Regions from separate parts of the Micromonospora sp. AB353 genome, predicted to be linked through region 1. Evidence: predicted binding sites of a transcription regulator. Region 1 holds the regulator's gene; the other holds the start of a gene.
The links. The regulator HrcA, encoded in region 1, represses chaperone genes, less so after heat shock. The targets are predictions, from matches to a motif close to GGTTNGCACNCTCNNNNNGAGNGTGCNAACC.
Positions count from the first base shown of each region.

Region 2: a site for HrcA is predicted at 2,809-2,839, ahead of groES (co-chaperone GroES). Genes of this name have one in related genera too.

Region 1 covers NZ_JBMVFV010000046.1:35,942-43,350, reverse strand. The annotation lists gene ACPCK6_RS19280 (16S rRNA (uracil(1498)-N(3))-methyltransferase) at 1-28, opposite strand, end outside; gene dnaJ (molecular chaperone DnaJ) at 30-1,175, opposite strand; gene hrcA (heat-inducible transcriptional repressor HrcA) at 1,249-2,271, opposite strand; gene ACPCK6_RS19265 (DUF4870 domain-containing protein) at 2,504-3,124, shown strand; gene hemW (radical SAM family heme chaperone HemW) at 3,164-4,390, opposite strand; gene ACPCK6_RS19255 (enoyl-CoA hydratase-related protein) at 4,410-5,195, shown strand; gene ACPCK6_RS19250 (hypothetical protein) at 5,305-6,165, shown strand; gene ACPCK6_RS19245 (carbohydrate ABC transporter permease) at 6,180-7,013, opposite strand; gene ACPCK6_RS19240 (carbohydrate ABC transporter permease) at 7,010-7,409, opposite strand, start outside.
Region 2 covers NZ_JBMVFV010000027.1:14,254-21,662, reverse strand. The annotation lists gene ACPCK6_RS14070 (sulfite oxidase) at 1-587, opposite strand, end outside; gene groL (chaperonin GroEL) at 648-2,291, opposite strand; gene groES (co-chaperone GroES) at 2,362-2,670, opposite strand; gene ACPCK6_RS14055 (class I SAM-dependent methyltransferase) at 2,931-4,163, shown strand; gene ybaK (Cys-tRNA(Pro) deacylase) at 4,220-4,699, shown strand; gene ACPCK6_RS14045 (sugar ABC transporter substrate-binding protein) at 4,904-6,007, shown strand; gene ACPCK6_RS14040 (ATP-binding cassette domain-containing protein) at 6,111-6,923, shown strand; gene ACPCK6_RS14035 (sugar ABC transporter permease) at 6,920-7,409, shown strand, end outside.

The sequences.
Region 1 (7,409 bases):
CCTCGACCAGGAACAGCGGCGCGGACACCTCAGGCGTGCCCGTTGAAGGCGTCGCGCATCCGGGAGAAGAAGCCGCCCTGCTTGGTCAGCTCGGCGACCTCCTCGCCGCGGGTCTTGGCGAAGTCGCGCAGCATCCGCTCCTGGTCGGCGTCGAGCTTGGTCGGGGTACGCACGTCCAGGTGCACGTAGAGGTCACCCCGGCCGGTGCCGCGCAGGTGCGGTACGCCCCGGGCGCGCAGCCGCAGCGTGCTGCCGGGCTGGGTGCCGGGCTTGACGTCGACCGTCTCCTCGCTGTCCAGCGTCTTGATGGTCAGCCGGGTGCCGAGCGCGGCGGCGGTCATCGGCACCGTCACCCGGCAGTGCAGGTCGTCGCCCTTGCGGGAGTAGACGTCGTGCGGCCGCTCGTGGATCTCGACGTAGAGGTCACCGGCGGTGCCGCCACCGGGGCCGACCTCGCCCTGCTGGGCCAGGCGGATCCGCATGCCGTCCTCGACCCCGGCCGGGATCTTGACGGTCAGCGAGCGGCGGGTGCGTACCCGGCCGTCACCGGCGCAGGTCGGGCAGGGGTGCGGGATGGTGGTGCCGTAGCCCTGGCAGACGGTGCACGGCCGGGCGGAGACCACCTGACCGAGGAAGGTCCGCTGCACCGACTGCACCTCGCCCCGGCCGCCGCACGCCTCGCAGGTGGCCAGGTGGGTGCCGGCGGCGGTGCCGGCGCCGGAGCAGGTGGTGCAGAGCACGGCGGTGTCGACGGTGATCGGCGCCTCGACGCCGAACGCGGTCTCGTTGAGGTCGAGTTCCAGGCGCAGGATCGCGTCCGCGCCGGGGCGGGTACGCGGCCGCGGCCCACGGCTGCCGCCCGCGGCACCGCCGAAGAACGCGTCCATGATGTCCTGGAAGCCGACGAACGGGCCGGCGCCGCCGGGACCGCCCGGGCCGCCCATGCCACCGCCGCCCGGGGCGAGCGGGTCGCCGCCCAGGTCGACGATCTGCCGCTTCCGGTCGTCCGAGAGGACCTCGTACGCGGCGTTGATGTCCTTGAACTTCTCCTGGGCCTCCGGGTCCGGATTGACGTCCGGGTGGAACTGCCGCGCCAGCTTGCGGTAGGCGCGCTTGATCTCGTCGTCGGAGGCGTCCCGGCTCACGCCGAGAATGCCGTAGTAGTCCCTGGCCACTGCGTTAGGTGTCCTCATGTTCGTCTCGCGTCGCTCCGGTCGTCGGCCGGAACCGGCCGTCGGCCCAGACTGGTCAGTTCTGGGCCAGCAGTTCGCCCACGTAGCGTGCCACGGCCCTCACCATGGCGATATTGCCGGGGTAGTCCATCCGGGTCGGCCCGAGCACGCCGAGTCCACCGACGATCGTGCTGCCCGGTCCGTACCCGGTGCTGACCACCGAGGCGGCCCGCAGGTTGTCGAATTCGTTCTCGTCGCCGATGAGCACCCGGGTGGTGCTCGGCTCGGTCTCGCCGATCAGCTTGAGCAGCACGACCTCTTCTTCGAGCGCCTCCAGGATGGGGCGCAGCGAACCCTGGAAGTCGAGCAGGCCGCCCCGGGTGAGGTTGGCCTGGCCGGCCAGCGCGAGGCGTTCCTCGTGCCGCTCGACCAGCGTCTCCAGCAGCACGGTGGACAGCGTGGTCATGGCCGGGCGCAGGTGCGGCGCGGACTCGTCGACGAGCGCCTGCACCAGCGGCGGCGTCTCGGCGAGCTGGCTGCCGACCAGCTTCTCGTTCACCAGCCGGCGCAGGTCGGTCACGTCGTCGGCGGGCACCGGGGCGGGCAGCTCGACCAGTCGCTGCTCGACCCGGCCGGTGTCGGCGATCATGACGACCATCAGCCGGGTGGTGGAGATCGGCACCAGTTCCAGGTGGCGCACCTTGGACCGGGCCAGGCTCGGGTACTGCACCACCGCCACCTGACGGGTGAGCTGGGCGAGCAGCCGGACCGTACGGTGCACCACGTCGTCGAGGTCGACGGCGCCCACCAGGAAGCGCTCGATCGCCCGGCGCTCGGCCGGGCTGAGCGGCTTGACCCGGGACAGCCGGTCGACGAAGAGGCGGTAGCCGCGGTCGGTGGGCACCCGGCCGGCGCTGGTGTGCGGCTGCCGGATGTAGCCCTCCTCCTCCAGCACCGCCATGTCGTTACGCACGGTGGCGGGCGAGACGCCGAGCTGGTGCCGCTCGACCAGGGCCTTGCTGCCGACCGGTTCCTGCGTGGCGACGTAGTCCTCGACGATCGCGCGCAGCACGGCGAGTTTGCGGTCGTCGAGACCCATTCCCCACCTCCTGACGCACCTCGGCCGGGCCGGCACGCGGCATCCGCCGGGCGGCTGGCACTCGACTGTAGCGAGTGCCAGTCTACGTCGGCACCCCCGCCGACGCGATGATCACCCGACGGACCTGCGGTGCGGCCCACCACACAGCGCCGCCCACCAGGGCCGAACAGCCGGTCATCGTCGGTCTGTGTCGCTCTGGTGCGAGTTGACCGGTGCCCCTACCGTGGCGACCATGACTGAACCTCCTCGCCCTCCAGGGGCAGGGGACTCCGGCCCCCAGCCCGACCCGTCGGCGCCCTTCGGCTCGTCGCCGGGCAGCGAACCGCCCACCGCTCCACTGTCCGGGGCGCCGGGCGCCGGCGGCTATCCCCCGCCCGGTGACTATCCGCCTCCGGGCGGCTACCCGCCCCCGGGCGGCGGCTATCCCCCGCCGGGTGGTTACCCCCCGCCGGGCGGCACGCCCGGCTACCCCGCCGGTGGCGGGTACGGCCCGGCCGGTTACGCCAACAACGACGAGAAGACGTGGGCCCTGGTGGCGCACTTCGGCGGCGCCGCCGGCGTCATCGTCGGTGGCGGTCTGCTCGGCTGGGTCGCCCCGCTGATCGCGATGATGACCCGCGGTCAGCAGTCCCCGACGGTCCGCGCCCACGCGGTCGCGGCGCTGAACTTCCAGATCACCTGGACCGTCGCCAGCGTGCTCGCCTGGGTGATCACGGTCATCACCTGCGGGATCCTGTTCTTCGTCCCGATGCTGGTCTGGCTGGTGCCGCTGATCTTCGGGATCATCGGCGGGGTCAAGGCCAACGAGGGTGTGCTCTACCGCTACCCGATGACCTACAACTTCATCAAGTGACACCGCCGGCCGGCCGAGGGGGCGGCCGGCCGGTGCCGGTCACGGCAGCAGGTCGCGTACCACCGCGTCGGCCAGCAGCCGTCCGCGCAGCGTCAGCACCACGAGCCCCCGCGCGTACGCCCCGGCGTCGAGCAGCCCGGCGTCCCGGGCCCGCTCGGCGCCCGCCCGGCCGGGCTCGTCCAGCACGTCCAGCGGCAGCCCGGAGGCGAGCCGCACCCGCAGCATCACGTCCTCCATGTGCTGCTCCTCGGGGCTGAGCCGCTCCCGGGCCAGCGCCGGCGAGGCGCCCTCGGCCAGCCGCGCCGCGTACGCGCTCGGGTGCTTGACGTTCCACCAGCGCACGCCGCCGACGTGGCTGTGGGCCCCCGGGCCCAGGCCCCACCAGTCGGCGCCGGTCCAGTAGAGCAGGTTGTGCCGGCACGCCGCCGCCGCCGCCGAGCGGGCCCAGTTCGACACCTCGTACCAGGAGAAGCCGGCCGCGCCGAGCGCGGCCTCCGCGGCCAGGTAGCGGTCCGCCGCCACGTCGTCGGAGGGGTACGGCAGCTCGCCGCGCCGCATCCGCGCGGCCAGCCGGGTGCCGTCCTCCACGATCAGGGCGTACGCGCTGACGTGATCCACGCCCGCGTCGACCACCTGGGCCAGCGAGGCGGCGAAGTCGTCGGCCGTCTCGCCCGGCGTGCCGTAGATCAGGTCCAGGTTCACGTGCTCGAACCCGGCGTCGCGCGCCTCCAGCGCGGCGGCGGTGGCCCGGCCCGCGCTGTGCCGCCGGTCCAGCACCGCGAGCACCCCCGGCGCGGCGGACTGCATGCCGAGCGAGATCCGGGTGTAGCCGGCCGCCCGCAGCGTCTTGAGCGACTCGGGGCTCACCGACTCGGGGTTGGCCTCGGTGGTCACCTCGGCGTCGGTGGCCAGCCCCCAGACGCGGTCGATGCCGTCGAGGATCCGGGCCAGGTCGTCGGCGGGCAGCAGGGTGGGCGTGCCGCCGCCGACGAAGACCGTGTCGACCCGGGGCGGCGGCGAGTCGCCCAGCACCCGGGCGGCCAGCGCCAGCTCGGCGAGCACCGAGTCGGCGTACGTCTCCCGGCTCGCCCCGCCGCCCAGCTCGGCGGCGGTGTACGTGTTGAAGTCGCAGTAACCGCACCGGCTGGCGCAGAACGGCACGTGGACGTACACGCCGAAGCCGCGCGCGCCGACGGCGCGACGGGCGGTGGCGGGCAGCGATCCGTCGCGCGGGACGGGTTCGCCTTCTGGAAGGACGCCGGGCATGGCCACTAGTGTGCCCGGCATGACCTCTCCGGACGCTCTCGTGCGAGTCGCCACGGCCCGTGGGGTGACCACCCTCACCCTGGACAGCCCGCACAACCGCAACGCGCTCTCCACGCCCCTGATGACCCAGCTGCTGGCCGGGCTGGCCGACGCGGTCGCCGACGACGCGGTACGCGCGATCGTGCTCGACCACACCGGCCCGGTCTTCTGCTCCGGCGCCGACCTGAAGGAGACCGCCGCCGCGTACGCCAGTGGCACGGTGCCCGCCGGGATGCTCGGCGACGTGCTGGTGGCGGTGCGGGAGTGCCCGAAGCCGGTGGTGGCGAAGGTCGCCGGGCCGGCCCGGGCCGGTGGGCTGGGCCTGATCGCCGCCGCCGACCTGGCGGTCTGCGCGCAGGAGGCGACGTTCGCGTTCACCGAGGTGCGGATCGGCGTGATCCCGGCGGTGATCTCGGCGACCGTGCTGCCCCGGCTCGGCCAGCGGGCCGCCGCCGAGCTGTACCTGACCGGCGACACGTTCGACGGCCGCCGCGCCGCCGAGATCGGCCTGGTCACCGCCGCGGTGCCGGCCGACGAGCTGGACGCCGCCGTCGGGCGCTACTGCGAGTCGCTGGTGAAGGGCGCGCCGGGGGCGCTGGCCGGGGCGAAGGAGCTGCTGCGCCGGCCCGCCGGGACCGACCTGCGGGCCGAGATCGCCGAGTTGGCCGCGCTGTCGACCGGGTACTTCCTCTCCGACGAGGGACGCGAGGGCGTCATGGCGTTCCGGGAGAAGCGTCCCGCCGCCTGGGTGCCCGCCGGAGACTGAGGCGCGGCGGGCCCCGCGGGAGCCATTGCGGCCGAGGTGGGGCCCGCCGGTCGGCCGAGACACGCCGGTGCGGGTGGGACGTACGCTTGTCGGACTGTCGGGACTGGGGGTGCGGGTGCGGACGCGAGCGGCGATCGTGGCATCTGGGGTGGCGGTGTGCGTGCTGGCACTACTCGCGGTCTATGTCGTGACCAAGCAGTTCGGCGAGCACCTGCGGCTCCCCCTGTCCAGCCGGACCTGCACCGTGAAGGCCGACGGCGAGGTGGTGCTCGGCGCCGACCAGATGGCGAACGCGGCCACCATCGCGGCCATCGGGATGCAGCGCCGGATGCCCGAGCGGGCGGTGGTGGTGGCGCTGGCGACCGCGTACCAGGAGTCGCACCTGCGCAACATCGCCCACGGCGACCGCGACTCGCTCGGCCTGTTCCAGCAGCGCCCGAGCCAGGGCTGGGGCACCCCGGAGCAGGTCCAGGACCCGCGGTACGCGGCGAACAAGTTCTACGCCGCGCTGAAGAAGGTCAAGGGCTGGGAGCGGATGCGGGTCACCGACGCCGCCCAGCGGGTGCAGCGGTCCGCGTTCCCCGAGGCGTACGAGAAGTGGGCGGACGAGTCGGAGGTCCTCACCCGCGCGTTGCTCGGCCACGCGACCGGCGCGGTGGCCTGCACCGTCTCGTCGCCGCCGACGATGCGCGGCCCGGCCGCCGCCAGCGCCGTGCTGGAGAGCCTGTCCCTGGACTGGGGGCTGCCCCGGCTGGCCACCGCGACCGACCTGACCGCGCTCACCGTGCCGGCCGGCGGCGACCGCAACGGCTGGCGGTACGCGCACTGGCTGGTCTCGCACGCCGACGACCACGGCGTGAAGAAGGTCCGCTTCGGCAACCTGGAGTGGACCGCCGAGCAGGGCTCCTGGGCCCGGGTGAAGGGCGACCCGGCCACCGAGGTGCGGGCCGAGGTGTTCGCCGCGGCCTGACCGGCCGCCCTCCGTCAGCCCTTCACGGCTCCCGCGACCAGGCCGGAGACCATCCGGCGCTGCACCAGCAGGAAGAAGACGATCACCGGCAGGGTGAACAGCGTGGACGCCGCCATCACCGAGCCCCAGGCGGTGTCGTCGCGGCCGAAGAAGAACGTCATCGCCACCGGCAGCGTGTACTTCTGCTGGTCGTTGATGAAGGTCAGCGCGAAGATCAGCTCGTTCCACGCGGTGATGAACGAGAAGATGCTGGTGGCGACCAGGCCGGGTGCGACGAGCGGGAACAGCACCTTGCGGAACGTCTGGGCCCGGCTGGCGCCGTCGATGGCGGCGGCCTCCTCCAGTTCCTTCGGCACCGCCGCGACGAAGCCACGCAGCATCCAGACCGCGAACGGCAGCGAGAAGCCGAGGTACGTGAGGATCAGGCTGGGCAGCGTGTTGTAGAGGCCGAGCCGCTGGATCATCAGGAACAGCGGGATGACCAGCGCCTCCAGCGGGATCATCTGCACCACCAGCAGCATGATCAGGAACGTGGTGCGCAGCTTGAACCGGAACCGGGCCACAGCCGTCGCGGCGAGCAACGCGACCAGCCCGCTCAGCAGCACCGTGGCCCCTGCGACGAGCACGCTGTTGAGGAAGAAGTCGGTGAATGTGACGCCCGGGATCAGGTTGCCGGTGAGGATCTCCCGGTAGTGCTCCAGCGTCGGCTCCGCCGGCACCGGCCGGGGCGTGGACGAGAAGATCTCCCGGTTGGGCTTCAGCGAGGTCGCCACCATCCAGTAGACCGGGAACGCGGCGAAGAGCGCGACCAGCAGGCCCGCGCCGTTGAGGGCGATCTTCTTCATCATTCGTCCTCCTGCCGCAGCACCATGCGGACGTACAGGGCGGTCACCACGAGCAGGATCACGGTGAGGATGACCGCGATGGCGGAGCCGAGGCCGTACTTGGGCGGCGGCGAGAACGCCTCCGCGTACGAGTAGATCGACAACATGAACGTGGACCGGTCCTGGGTGCCGCCGGCCAGCACGAACTGCTGGGTGAAGACCTTGAAGTCCCAGATCGTGGAGAGCACCACGAGGATGCCGAAGACCGGCCGCAGCATCGGGAACGTGACCTTCCAGAACACCTTCCACGGCCCGGCGCCGTCGACCCGGGCCGCCTCCTGCAACTCCGTCGGCACGCTCTTGAGCCCGGCCAGGACGCTCACCGCGATGAACGGGAACGAGTGCCAGACCACCACGAGC
Region 2 (7,409 bases), on a different contig from region 1:
ACCGGCTCCCAGCCACCCGGGGTCTTCTCCTCCCCCGCGAGCGCGGCGACCGCCGGGGGCGGTGCCGGCTGCGTGGCCACGTCCCGGCCGGGCCCCAGCGGGCCGGCCACGAACGCCCAGAGCGTCAGCGCGCCCAGTCCGCCGCCGACCAGCGAGGGCAGCGCGTCGAACGCGTCCGCTCCGGCCCGGGTCAGCGCGGCGGCGACGCCGAGCACCGTGAACGCGGCGACGCCGGCCAGGCCGATCACCAGCCGCCGGGCCGCCGCCAGACCGAGCAGCGCCCCGAAGGCGGCCAGCAGCAGCGCCGTCCCGGCCAGCAGGGCGATCTTGTCGTACGTGCCGAAGACGTCGATGGCGAACTGCTTGAGCGGCTCGGGCACCAGGTCGACGACGAGTCCGCCGACGGCGACGAGCGGCGCGGACCGGGGACCGGTCAGGACCGCCACGGGTTCGGCGGTGCCGAGTGCCACCACTGCGGCGACGACACCGGCCAGCGCCGCGCGGCGGCGGGAGAGGGTGCTCACGGCACCCAGTCTGATCGACCCGCCGGTCCGGCTGCCAATTCCGTCAGCGTTCCGTAAGGACATATGCGTCAGGGCACACCACCGGGTCGGCGGTGTGCCCTGACGTCGGGCCGTACTGCTCGGTCAGAAACCCGGGCCGTGCTGGTGGCCGTGGCCGTGCGAGTGGCCGTGTCCACCGGCGGCCGGCTCCGGCTCGGCCGGCTTCTCCACCACGAGGCTCTCGGTGGTGAGCAGCAGGCCGGCGATCGAGGCGGCGTTGCTGACCGCGTTGCGGGTCACCTTCACCGGGTCGATGATGCCGGACTTGGCCAGGTCGACGTACTCGCCGGTGGCGGCGTCGAGGCCGTGGCCCCAGTCCTGGCCGACGACCTTCTGCACCACCACGTAGCCGTCGTGGCCGGCGTTCTGGGCGATCCAGCGCAGCGGCTCGACGAGCGACTTGCGCACGATCGAGACGCCGACCTTCTCCTCACCGGTGAAGCCCAGGTCGTCGTCGAGCACCGGCAGGATCTGGGCCAGGGCGGCGCCGCCACCCGGGACCGTACCCTCCTCGACCGCGGCCTTGGTCGCGGCGATGGCGTCCTCGATGCGGTGCTTGCGCTCCTTCATCTCGACCTCGGTGGCCGCGCCGACCTTGATCACGGCGATGCCGCCGGAGAGCTTCGCCAGCCGCTCGGCCAGCTTCTCCCGGTCCCACTCGGAGTCGGAGGCCTCGATCTCCTTACGGATCTGCGCGACCCGGTCGGCGACCTCGGCGGCCTGCCCGCCACCGTCGACGACAGTGGTGTTCTCCTTGTCGACCACGACGCGGCGGGCGGTGCCCAGCACCTCCAGGCCGACCTGGTCGAGCTTGTAGCCCAGCTCCGGGGCGACCAGCTCGGCACCGGTGAGGATCGCCATGTCCTGCAGCATCGCCTTGCGGCGGTCGCCGAAGCCGGGGGCCTTGACCGCGCAGACCTTGACGGTCTTGCGCAGCGCGTTCACCACGAGCGTCGACAGGGCCTGGCCCTCGACGTCCTCGGCGACGATGAGCAGCGGCTTGTTGTTCTGGAGGACCTTCTCCAGCAGCGGCAGCAGCTCCTCGATCGCCGAGATCTTCTGGGTGGTGATCAGGATGTACGGGTCCTCCAGGACCGCCTCCTGCGCCTCCAGGTCGGTGACGAAGTTCGGGGAGATGAAGCCCTTGTCGAACTGGAGACCCTCGGTCACCTCCAGCTCGGTGGTGAGCGCGGAGCCCTCCTCGACGGTGATGACGCCGTCGCGGCCGACCTTCTCCATCGCCTCGGCGATCAGCTCGCCGATCGCGGCGTCCTGCGCGGAGACGGTCGCGACGTGCGCGATCGACTCCTTGCTGGAGACCTCGACGGCCTTGCCGAGCAGCGCCTCGGAGACCTTGGCGGCCGCCGCGTCGATGCCCCGCTTCAGGCCGGTCGGGTTGGTGCCGGCGGCCACGTTGCGCAGGCCCTCACGGACCATCGCCTGGGCCAGCACGGTGGCGGTGGTGGTCCCGTCGCCGGCGACGTCGTTGGTCTTGGTCGCCACCTCCTTGACCAGCTGCGCGCCGAGGTTCTCGTACGGGTTGGTGAGCTCGATCTCCTTGGCGATGGTCACGCCGTCGTTGGTGATCGTGGGCGCACCGAACTTCTTGTCCAGGACGACGTTGCGCCCGCGCGGGCCGAGGGTGACCTTCACCGCGTCCGCGAGGGCGTTGACACCGTGCTCCAGCAGGTGCCGGGCGTCGTCCGAGAAGCTGAGGATCTTCGCCATCAGTATCCCTTCGAAGCGACGTTGCCCCGGCCCGGCGAGCCGGACCGGGGCAACGACACTGATCGGTTGCTTACTTCTCGATGACCGCGAGGACGTCGCGGGCGGAGAGCACCAGGTACTCCTCGCCGGCGTACTTGACCTCGGTGCCGCCGTACTTCGAGTAGAGGACGGTGTCGCCGACCTTCACGTCGATCGGCACGCGGTTGCCCTTGTCGTCGATCCGGCCCGGGCCGACAGCGAGGACGGTGCCCTCCTGCGGCTTCTCCTTGGCGGTGTCGGGGATCACGATGCCCGAGGCGGTGGTGGTCTCGGCCTCGTTCGCCTGGACCACGATGCGGTCCTCGAGCGGCTTGATCGCAACCTTGGTCGCGGTAGTCACGGGCATACCCTCCCGGGTACTTGGTGTCGTTGCCGGCCGGCACGCCGACCAGCGTCAATCTGCCACATGCCACCGGGCGGGGCCGTCGTCGCGGGTGCCGGTCCGCCTGGCGCTCAACCCCCGGGCACGAGGCTCGGGCGTTGGCACCCTCAGGGTGAGAGTGCTAATCGCAGGTTATTCCTCGGCTAGCACTCCGTCAAGGAGAGTGCCAACGCGTCGCCCTCCGTGTCGCGCCGGAACCGGGCCGGGAGAATGAGCGCGTGGATCTCGACCAGCTCGCCGCGCTGCGTACCCCCGAGGGGTCGGCGGCGCTCGCCGCGGCCGAGCGGGTGGCCGGCGGCGACCCGCTGGCGGCGGCGGCCGCGCTGCGCTCGGCCGGCATCCCCGGCGGGCTCGCGGCCGCGGCGCTGACCCAGGCGGAGCTGCGCCGCCGGGCGGCCGGCAAGTTCGGCCCGGTCGCGGCCGGGATGTTCCTCACCCGGGCCGGGCTGGAGCAGGCCACCCGTCGCGCGGTCGCGGACCGGCGCGCCGCGCGGCTGCGCGCCGCGGGCGTGACCACGCTGACCGACCTGGGGTGCGGCCTGGGCGCCGACGCGCTCGCCGCGGGCCGCGCCGGCATCCGGGTGTACGCGGTGGAGGCCGACCCGCTCACCGCCGAGATGGCCGCCGCGAACGCCGGGGCGGCCGGGCTCGCCGACCTGGTGACAGTCGAGTGCGGTGACGCCACGGCGTTCGACGTGAGCCCTGTCGACGCGGTGTTCTGCGATCCGGCGCGGCGGCGGGCCGGCACCGGGCGGCGCGTGTTCGACCCGAACGCCTACTCGCCGCCGTGGGACTTCGTCACCGGCCTGGCCGCGCGGGTGCCGCGCACCGTGGTGAAGGTGGCACCCGGGCTGGACCACGCGCTGATCCCGGCCGGCGCCGAGGCGGAGTGGGTGAGTGCGGACGGCGACCTGGTCGAGGCCGCGCTGTGGTGCGGCGACCTGGCCGAGGTCCCCCGCCGCGCCACAGTGCTGCGCGAGAAGGAAGGGCCCCTTCTTAACGCCTCGGGTAGTAAAAGGGTCCCCTCCTATCAGCTCACCGGGACCGGGGTGGTCGAGGCGCCGGTGGGGCCGGTGCGGCGGTTCCTCTACGACCCGGACCCGGCGGTGGTACGCGCGCACCTGGTCGCCGAGCTGGCCGCCGACCTCGACGCCACGCTCGCCGACCCGTCGATCGCCTACCTGTACGCCGACGAGGCCCGGCCCACCCCGTTCGCCCGCTGCCTGGAGATCACCGACGTGCTGCCGTTCTCGCTGAAGCGGCTGCGCGCGCTGCTGCGGGAGCGACGGGTCGGCCGGGTCGAGATCCGCAAGCGCGGGTCGGCGCTGGAGCCGGAGAAGCTGCGCCGTGACCTGCGGCTCTCCGGCGAGGCGGCGGCCGACCTGGTGCTGACCCGGGTCGCCGGCGACCCCACGGTGCTCGTGTGCCGGCCGGTTCCGGCGGGCGGCTGACCCGCGGCGCGCGGTTTCGGCTCGCGGTGGGCCGACGACCGGGCTAGCTTGATCCGGTGGCGGGCCCTGGCACTCCGGCGATCGCGTTGCTGAGCAAGCGGAAGATCGCCCACAGCACCCACACCTACGACGTCTCGCCGGACGCGCCGAACTACGGCGCGCTCGTCGCGACCGCGCTCGGGGTGGCGCCGGAGCGCGTGTTCAAGTCGCTCGTCACCGAGGTCGACGGCGGGCTGACGGTGGCGGTGGTGCCGGTGACCGGCGAGCTGGACCTGAAGGCGCTCGCCGCCGCGGCCGGCGGCAAGCGGGCGACGATGGCGGACCGTACGACGGCCGAGCGGGCGACCGGATACGTCCGCGGTGGCATCAGCCCGCTGGGGCAGCGCAAGCGGCTACCGACGGTCATCGACGCCTCCGCGCTGACGCACCCGACCGTGTACGTCTCGGCGGGCCGCCGGGGGTTGCAGGTGCAGCTCGCGCCGACCGATCTGGTGGCGCTCACCGGGGCGACGACGGCATCGATCACCGCCGCCTGAGCGGGCTCGTGACGGTACGTGTGGGAGCGTTCCCGGAGCGCACTCTCCCGGCGGTGTCCCGCGGGTGACAACCGCGTTGCTGAATTGTTACCGCCGCCAACAAACTTCTGACCTCGGCAGTCTTGCGGTGCATGGGAAGCGGGGAATACGTTGCCGGGCACAACAAAACATCACCACTCCCCCACCTCCGAAAGGACCCTGCACATGCGCAAGGGCTTCCTCACCTTCGCGGCCGTCGGTCTCCTCGCGACCGGCAGCATGGCCGCCTGCGGTGACAACGGCGGTTCCTCCGACGAGGCCGGCGGCTCCAACGCCAAGAAGCCGAAGATCGGCGTGATCCTGCCGGACAGCAAGTCCTCCGCCCGCTGGGAGGGCGCGGACCGCAAGTACCTGAAGGCGGCGTTCGACGCGGCCGGCGTCGAGTCCGACATCCAGAACGCGCAGAACGACAAGACCGCGTTCCAGACCATCGCCGACCAGATGATCACCAACGGCGTCAACGTCCTGATGATCGTCAACCTGGACTCCGGCACCGGCAAGGCCGTGCTCGACAAGGCCAAGTCGCAGGGCGTGGCGACCATCGACTACGACCGGCTGACCCTGGGCGGCTCCGCCCAGTACTACGTCAGCTTCGACAACGAGGCCGTCGGCAAGCTCCAGGGCGAAGGCCTGAGCAAGTGCCTGACCGACAAGGGCGTCAAGAACCCGTCGATCGCGTACCTCAACGGCTCGCCGACCGACAACAACGCCACCCTGTTCAAGAACGGGTACGACTCGGTACTCAAGCCGAAGTTCGACTCGAAGGAGTACACCAAGGTCGCCGACGACTCGGTGCCGGCCTGGGACAACGCGCAGGCCGCCACGATCTTCGAGCAGCAGCTGACCAAGGCCGGCGGCAAGATCGACGGCGTGCTCGCCGCCAACGACGGTCTCGGCAACGCGGCCATCTCGGTGCTGAAGAAGAACAAGCTCAACGGCAAGGTTCCGGTGACCGGTCAGGACGCCACCAAGGAGGGCCTGCAGAACATCCTCGCCGGTGACCAGTGCATGACGGTCTACAAGGCGGTCAAGAAGGAGGCGGACGCCGCCGCCGAGCTGGCCATCGCACTCGCCAAGGGTGAGCGGAAGGACACCGGCCAGACGGTCAAGGACCCGGAGGGCGGCCGAGACGTGCCGTCGGTGCTGCTGGAGCCCAAGGCCATCTACAAGGACAACGTCAAGGACGTGGTGGCTGACGGCTACGTCACCAAGGACGAGCTCTGCACCGGTGCCTTCGCGAAGCTCTGCACCGACGCCGGCGTGAGCTGACCCACCCGCCTCAGGCGGTGCCGCCCGGCACGGGAGAACCCGTGCCGGGCGGCACCCGCGCCGGACGGGATCCGAGACCTCCCTCCGCCCAAAGGAGAACCCCGTGTCCGCAACCCCCCTGCTGGAGCTACGCGGGATCGACAAGAGCTTCGGTCCCGTCCAGGTGCTGCGTGACGTCGCCTTCGCCGCGCACGCCGGCGAGGTGACCGCGCTCGTCGGTGACAACGGCGCCGGCAAGTCGACCCTCGTCAAGTGCATCAGCGGCATCCACCCCACCGACGCCGGCGAGTTCGTCTTCGACGGCCGGGCGGTCAGCATTAACAGCCCCCGCGACGCCGCCGCGCTCGGCATCGAGGTCGTCTACCAGGATCTCGCGCTCTGCGACAACCTCGACATCGTGCAGAACATGTTCCTCGGCCGAGAGAAGCGCAGCGGCATCGTGCTCGACGAGCCGACCATGGAGCAGATGGCCGCCGAGACGCTCGCCGGCCTGAGTGTGCGCACCGTGAAGTCGCTGCGCCAGCACGTCTCCAGCCTCTCCGGCGGCCAGCGGCAGACAGTCGCCATCGCCAAGGCCGTGCTCTGGAACAGCCGGCTGGTCATCCTGGACGAGCCGACCGCCGCGCTCGGCGTCGCGCAGACCGCCCAGGTGCTGGAGCTGGTGCGCCGGCTGGCCGACAACGGCCTGGCCGTGGTGCTCATCTCGCACAACATGAACGACGTCTTCGCCGTCTCCGACCGGATCGCTGCGCTCTACCTCGGCCAGATGGTCGCCCAGGTGAAGACCACAGACATCACCCACTCGCAGGTGGTCGAGCTGATCACCGCCGGCCGCTCCGGCAGCCTCGGCCTCACCGGCGAGCCGGGCGGCAACGGCGCCGCGCCCGCCGACACCACTCCAGGAGCCGTCCGATGACCGCCACCGTCGTGAAGAAGGAAGGCCCGGCCGGCGTCACCTCGGCACCGACCCTGGGCAGCCACGTCAACAACTACTGGCGCCGGGTACGCGGCGGCGACATCGGCGCGCTCCCCGCCGTGGTCATGCTCGTGGCGCTGGCGGTGGGCTTCTCGATCGCCCGCCCGTCGTTCTTCACCGCCGGCAACCTGGCGAACCTGTTCACCCAGGGCGCGGCGGTCACGCTCATCGCCATGGGCCTGGTCTTCGTCCTGCTGCTCGGCGAGATCGACCTCTCCGCCGGATTCGCCAGCGGCGTCTGCGCCGCGATCCTGGCCAACGTCGTGACGGTACTCGGCTACCCCTGGTACGTGGCGGTGCTCTCCGCCGTCGTAACCGGCGTGGTGATCGGCACCGTGCTGGGCCTGCTGGTCGCCAAGGTCGGTATCCCCTCCTTCGTGGTCACGCTCGCCGGGTTCCTGGCCTTCCAGGGCGTCGTGCTGACGC